Xanthobacter dioxanivorans: one gene and its partner. The protein of the gene in region 2 binds, or shares a complex with, the protein of the main gene of each other region. Links are inferred from orthologs where the notes say so. Each region holds a gene or a part of one and is shown on either strand. Other genes may lie near its edges.

Evidence for each region.
Region 1: the proteins of EZH22_RS08905 (region 2) and trxA are in contact, whole or in part, in an NMR structure (PDB 2IPA), measured with the Bacillus subtilis proteins. The link is inferred for Xanthobacter dioxanivorans from one-to-one orthologs.

What each region holds. Positions count from the first base shown.
Region 1 is NZ_CP063362.1:2,797,063-2,800,128, reverse strand. What follows is about bases 310-3,066. They hold trxA (thioredoxin), read right to left. Parts: upstream 1,970-3,066; coding sequence 1,649-1,969; downstream 310-1,648. Other genes in these bases: addA (double-strand break repair helicase AddA), read right to left, coding at 2,055-3,066; EZH22_RS13180 (NAD(P)/FAD-dependent oxidoreductase), read left to right, coding at 471-1,571; EZH22_RS13185 (ABC transporter ATP-binding protein), read left to right, coding at 310-460. Also shown: more of EZH22_RS13185, read left to right, coding at 1-309. UniProt on the Bacillus subtilis protein: Participates in various redox reactions through the reversible oxidation of its active center dithiol to a disulfide and catalyzes dithiol-disulfide exchange reactions.
Region 2 is NZ_CP063362.1:1,878,904-1,882,169, forward strand. What follows is about bases 191-3,147. They hold EZH22_RS08905 (arsenate reductase ArsC), read left to right. Parts: upstream 191-1,377; coding sequence 1,378-1,917; downstream 1,918-3,147. Other genes in these bases: EZH22_RS08895 (beta-ketoacyl-ACP synthase III), read left to right, coding at 191-838; EZH22_RS08900 (ArsR/SmtB family transcription factor), read left to right, coding at 1,023-1,385; arsC (arsenate reductase (glutaredoxin)), read left to right, coding at 1,929-2,354; arsB (ACR3 family arsenite efflux transporter), read left to right, coding at 2,371-3,147. In the rest of the region: more of EZH22_RS08895, read left to right, coding at 1-190; more of arsB, read left to right, coding at 3,148-3,266. UniProt on the Bacillus subtilis protein: Catalyzes the reduction of arsenate [As(V)] to arsenite [As(III)]. In vitro, can dephosphorylate para-nitrophenyl phosphate (pNPP).

The DNA of each region.
Region 1 (3,066 bases), 920 kb from region 2 along the record:
CGAGCAGGCCGGACGGCCGCTCGACATCTACGACACCCCACGCAGCCGCTTCGTCGCCGATTTCGTCGGCGCGGCGAACATTCTGGAAGCCGAGGTCACGGGCCGCGACGGCTCCGGGCATATCCTGGCGCAGGTGGGCGGCGCGCACATGCGGTGCGCGCCGCGCGAGAACCTGCCGAAGGTCACCACCGGCGGCCGCCAGCTCATCGCCGTCCGCACCGTCTACCCGCAGATTTCCACGCCGGCCGCGACCCCTGGCGAGAGCCACCTTCCGGAGAATACCTGGCCGGCGCGGATCGAGCGGCGCGAGATCCTCGGCGACGTCATCGTCTATACCGTGGGCTGGCCCGGCGGCTCGATCAGGGCCCATGCCTTCCCCTCCCACTTGCTCGAGGAGGGCCGGCCGGTCACTCTGCACATCCCGCCGGAACGCGCGATCCTCGTGGCGGCGGACGAGTGAGCGCCGAGCCATGGACCAGGTGGAATGCATCGTCGTCGGGGCCGGGGTCGTCGGCCTCGCGGTGGCCCGCGCGCTGGCGCTGTCGGGGCGGGAGGTGGTGGTTCTGGAGGCGGCGGAGGCCATCGGAACCGGCATCTCCTCGCGCAATTCCGAGGTGATCCATGCCGGCATCTATTACGAGCCAGGAAGCCTCAAGGCCGAATTGTGCGTGAAGGGCCGCGACGCCCTTTATGCGTTCTGCGCCAGCCACGGCGTCGGCCACGCCCGGCTCGGCAAGCTGATCGTCGCCGCCAGCGCGGAGGAGGTGGGCTACCTTGAGAGGCTGGCGGAGCGCGGGGCGGCGAACGGAGTGGATGACCTGCGGCTGCTGGATGCGGGCGAGGCGCGCCGGCTCGAACCGGCGCTCGGCGTGCACGCGGCCCTGCTCTCGCCGTCCACCGGCATCGTCGATACCCATGGGCTGATGCTCGCGATCCAGGGAGACATGGAGGCCGCCGGCGGAATGCTCGCCCTCCAGGCGCCCTTCGAGGCGGCGGAGCCCGGGACGGGCGGCCTGGTTGTGCGCACCGGCGGCGCCAGCCCCATGATGCTCGGCTGCCGCCTGCTGGTGAACAGCGCCGGCCTCGACGCGCCCGGCGTCGCCAGCCGCATCTCAGGCATGCCCGAAGCGCGCGTGCCGGCCCAGGCCATGGCCAAGGGCAATTATTTCACCTGCGGCCGCAAGGTGCCGTTCCGCCATCTCATCTATCCGGTGCCGGAGCCCGGCGGGCTCGGAACCCACCTGACGCTGGACCTCGGCGGACAGGGGCGCTTCGGGCCGGACGTGGAATGGGTGAGCGAGCGGGACTATCGGGTGGACCCGACCCGCAAGGCCGGCATGCTGGGCTCCATCCGCCGCTACTGGCCGCAGGTGCGGGACGAGGACCTGGAGCCCGGCTATGCCGGGATCAGGCCGAAGATCGAGGTGAGCGGCGGCGCGTCCGCGGACTTCCTGATCCAGGGGCCGGCAATGCACGGCCTGCCGGGGCTGCTGAACCTGTTCGGCATCGAATCGCCCGGTCTCACCAGCGCGCTGGCGATTGCCGGGCGCGTGGTCGAGATGGCCCCCTAACTCCAACGCCCATAAAAAAGCCCCGGCTTCCCGCCGGGGCTTCTTCGTCCTGATCCCGGTGCGGGACGATCTACGCCTCAGATGGCGCCGTTGATCCACTGCACCAGTTTCGCCTTGGGGGCGGCGCCCACCTGGCGGGAGGCGATCTTGCCGTCCTTGAACAGCAGCAGGGTGGGGATGGACATGATGCCGTACTTGGAAGCGGTCTGCGGATTCTCGTCCACGTTCAGCTTCACGATGCGCACCTTCTCGCCCATCTCGCCGGACACTTCCTCGAGGATCGGGCCCACCATGCGGCAGGGGCCGCACCACTCGGCCCAGAAGTCCACGATCACCGGAGCGCTCGAATTGATCACGTCCTGCTCGAAACTCTGATCCGATACCTTCTCGACCGACATAGCAGACCTCGTAGGGGAGATTTGGGGGAACCACTGAATCTTGGGCCTGAACGTAGGGAGCCCCTCCCCTTCCCGTCAAGGCGCGTCACGCCGAGGTGACCTTCGGGGATGACACGCCGAGCCCGTCCAGCGCGGCGGCGAGCCGCTGTGCATCAAGGGAAAAGACACGCGGGCCGGCTGTGTAAATGAGCCGCGCCTCGAACGGCAGGCCGCCGAACGACGCCGACAGCAGCGCCCCATAGACGGCAAGCTGCGCCACATAGGCCTCGGTCACCTCGCCCGGCTGCTCCGGCGGGGTCCGGTCGGTCTTGAAATCGGCCACGAGGATTCGCCCGCCCTGGACGGCGAGGCGGTCCACCCGTCCGGAAATATGGAACGGATTACCATCCAATGCGGGCAGGCGGCCGACCACCGGCACCTCCGCCCGGCTGCCGGCGCCGAACAGGTCCGCGAGCGGCGCATGGCCCAGCACCCCCAACGCTTCCTCCAGCACCTCCCGGTGCAGCCCATCGGCGACGCCGTCGGCGGCGTGGCGCAGCAGGCGCAGCCCGGCGGCCTCACGCTCGGCCGCGGGAACGTCCGGCAGGCCGGCCAGCAGGCGATGCACCAGGTCACCGCGCACCAGGGGAGAGAGCCCGGGAAGCCCCCCCGCCACGACCGACGGCGTGCGCAGTGGCGCGGGTCCCGGCGCCTCGGCCCTGGACGGGCGCAGGACGCGCAAGGCGGCCTCGGCGGGCGCAGGATGGGGAAAGGCGGCCACGGGCCCGCCGGCCGCGGCGGGCAGCGGCGCGGCCGGGCCGGCGACGGCAAGACCCGGCCCCTTGCTCCAGCGCAGCACCGTGCCCTCGAAACCGAGGGCGGGGCATTCCTGCGCATCGTCCTCGAGCGCGGCGCGCACCAGGTCGTACCAGCAGCCCTCCGGGCGGGCGTGGGGCTTGTCCTTGCCCGCTTCGCGGGTCTCGGCGCCGCAGACGATCACCGCATCCTCGGCCCGCGTGAGCGCCACGTAGAGCAGGCGCCGGTGCTCCTCCAGCTCGCGCGCGGCGGCGGCGGCGCGGGCCGCGGCAAGCCGTGCCGGGTCCTCCGCCTTGCGGGGC
Region 2 (3,266 bases):
GGTGAGCGATATCGCGCTGCCCGCCGCCGAGATGGCGCTGGAGATGGCGCATGCGGCCTGCGGCCTGCCGCGCGCCATGATCGGCCTCACGCTGCTGGCCACCTCGACGCCCGACCATCTCCTGCCGCCCACCGCGCCGCTCCTCGCTTATCGCCTGGGCCTGCCGGCGAGCGGGGCGGCGGATCTCACCGGTGCCTGCGCCGGCTTCCTCTATGCCTACGTGCTGGCGGAGGGCTTCGTGCGGGCGAGCGGGCAGGCGGCGCTGGTGGTGGCCGCCAACATCCTCTCGCGCCGCATCGATCCTCAGGACGCCTCCACCTCCGCCTTGTTCGCCGATGCGGCGGGGGCGGTGGTGATCGCGCCGGCGGACCGCGCCGGCACCGGCCTTCTCGCCTCCCGCCTCGCCTCGGACGGGTCGGGCTACGATCTCATCCAGATCCCGGACAGCGGGAGCCGGCGGACCGGCGGGGAGGAGAGGGCGGGCGTGCCGCGCATGGTGATGCGCGACGGCCGCGCGGTGTTCCAGCGCGCCGTCGCCATGATGGGCGATGCCTGCCGCCACGTGCTGGACCAGGCCGGCCTCACGCCGGACGAGGTGACCCATTTCGTGCCGCACCAGGCGAACGGGCGCATCGTCTCGGCCGTGGCCGATCGCCTCGGCATCGCTCCGGCGCGGACCTTGTCGACCCTGGCCGAGTTCGGCAATTCCTCGGCCGCCACCCTTCCCTTCACCCTCTCCGCATGCGCCGGGGCGCGGGGCTACGGCGAAGGCGACGTGCTGCTGATGGCCGCCGCCGGGGCGGGCCTCACTGGCGGCGCGGCGCTGGTCCGGCTCTGATACCAGGAGCCCGTGCGCTTGACTCACGGGCTCCTGGTATAGCCCGCGCGGCGTCTGAGCGTGATCCCCTCGGCGTCGGTCAACGACCGACGCCGAGGGGATGAGGCGAAGGTTTCCGCTTGCGGCGCGCGCGCACCGCCGCTATCTTCATTTCAACATCTATTGAGATATTGAAATGGTGCCCATGCTTGAGGAACAGGCCCTGGCCGCCTTTGCCGCGCTTTCGCAGGAGACGCGCCTGCGCATGGTGCGGCTGCTGGTGAAAGCGGGGCCGCAGGGCCTGCCGGCCGGCGCCATCGGCGAGGCCATGGACGGGGCCTCGGCCTCGCGCATGTCCTTTCACCTCAGCCAGCTGGAGCAGGCGGGGCTGGTGGCCTCCCGGCGCGAGGGGCGCTCCATCATCTACAGCGCCGTCTACCCCACCCTGTCCGATCTCGTCGCCTTCCTGATGCGGGACTGCTGCAACGGACACCCCGAGGTGTGCGCCCCGGCCGTCGCCGCCTTGTCCTGCGCCTGCGAACCCAAGACCGAGGACACCCATGCCTGACGCAACCACCGGGCACGTCTACAACGTGCTGTTCCTCTGCACCGGCAATTCGGCCCGCTCCATCCTCGCCGAGAGCATCCTGGCCAGGGACGGCGCAGGCCGGTTCCGCGCCTTCTCGGCGGGCAGCCAGCCGAAGGGCGAGGTCAATCCCTTCGCCCTCAAGGTGCTGAAGGCCGGCGATTATCCGAGCGAGGGCTTGCGCTCGAAGAGCTGGCTGGAGTTTGCCGAGCCCGGCGCCCCGGTGATGGATTTCGTCTTCACCGTCTGCGACAACGCCGCCGGCGAAGCCTGCCCCCTCTGGCCGGGCCAGCCCATGACCGCCCACTGGGGCATCGAGGATCCCGCCGCGGTTGAGGGCACGGACATCCAGAAGGAGGCCGCCTTCGTCGCCGCCTTCCGCTACCTGAGGAACCGCATCTCGGTCTTCACCGCCTTGCCCATCGCCAAGCTCGACCGGCTGTCCCTCGGCACGCAGCTGCGCGAGATCGGCCGCCTCGACGGCGCCACCACCCCCCGGCCCGACGTGGCGTGAGGGCGGCGGGCATGGACGTGATCATCTACCACAATCCCGAGTGCGGCACCTCGCGCAACACCCTCGCCATGATCCGCAATGCGGGCGTCGAGCCGCACGTGATCGAGTACCTGAAGACGCCGCCGGCGCGGGCGCTGCTGAAGGACCTCATTGCCCGCGCCGGGCTTTCGGTGCGCGACGCGCTGCGCGAGAAGGGCACGCCCTATGCCGCGCTCGGCCTCGGCGATCCCGCCCTTTCGGACGATGCGCTGCTCGACGCCATGATGGCGCATCCCATCCTCATCAACCGGCCCTTCGTGGTTTCGCCGCAAGGCGTGCGCCTGTGCCGCCCGTCCGAGCTGGTGCTCGACCTCCTGCCGCCACAGCAAGGCGCCTTCGCCAAGGAAGACGGCGCGCTTGTGGTGGACGCCGCGGGCCACCGCATCACCGCCGGCTGAAACTCGGGAACCTCCCATGTCCATCTTCGAGCGTTACCTCACCGTGTGGGTCGGCCTGTGCATCGTCGCCGGCGTCGGCCTCGGACATCTCGTGCCGGGGGTCTTCCAGGCCATCGGCGCGGTGGAGGTGGCACGGGTCAACCTGCCGGTGGCGGCGCTGATCTGGCTGATGATCGTGCCCATGCTGCTGCGCATCGATTTCGCCGCCCTCGGCCAGGTCGGCCGGCACTGGCGCGGCATCGGCGTGACGCTGCTGGTGAACTGGGCGGTGAAGCCCTTCACCATGGCGCTGCTCGGCTGGTTCTTCATCGGCTCCCTGTTCCGCCCCTTCCTGCCGGCGGACCAGATCGACAGCTACATCGCCGGGCTGATCCTGCTGGCCGCCGCGCCCTGCACCGCCATGGTGTTCGTGTGGTCGAACCTGACCCGGGGCGAGCCGCACTTCACCTTGTCCCAGGTGGCGCTCAACGACGCCATCATGGTGGTGGCCTTCGCCCCCATCGTCGGCCTGCTGCTGGGCCTGTCCGCCATCACCGTGCCGTGGAGCACCCTGGTGCTGTCGGTGGCCCTCTACATCATCGTGCCGGTGGTCGCGGCCCAGCTGCTGCGCCGGAGCGTGCTCGCCACCGGCGGGCCGGCGGCGCTGGAGCGGCTGCTGGCGCGGCTCGGGCCCTTCTCCCTCGCCGCGCTGCTCGCCACCCTGGTGCTGCTGTTCGGCTTCCAGGGGGAGGAGATCCTGCGGCAGCCGCTGGTCATCGCGATGCTGGCGGTGCCGATCCTGATCCAGGTCTATTTCAATGCCGGGCTGGCCTATGTGCTGAACCGGATGGCCGGCGAGCAGCACTGCATCGCCGGGCCTTCCGCGCTCATCGGCGCCTCCAATTTCTTCGAGCTGGCGGTGGCAGCCGCCAT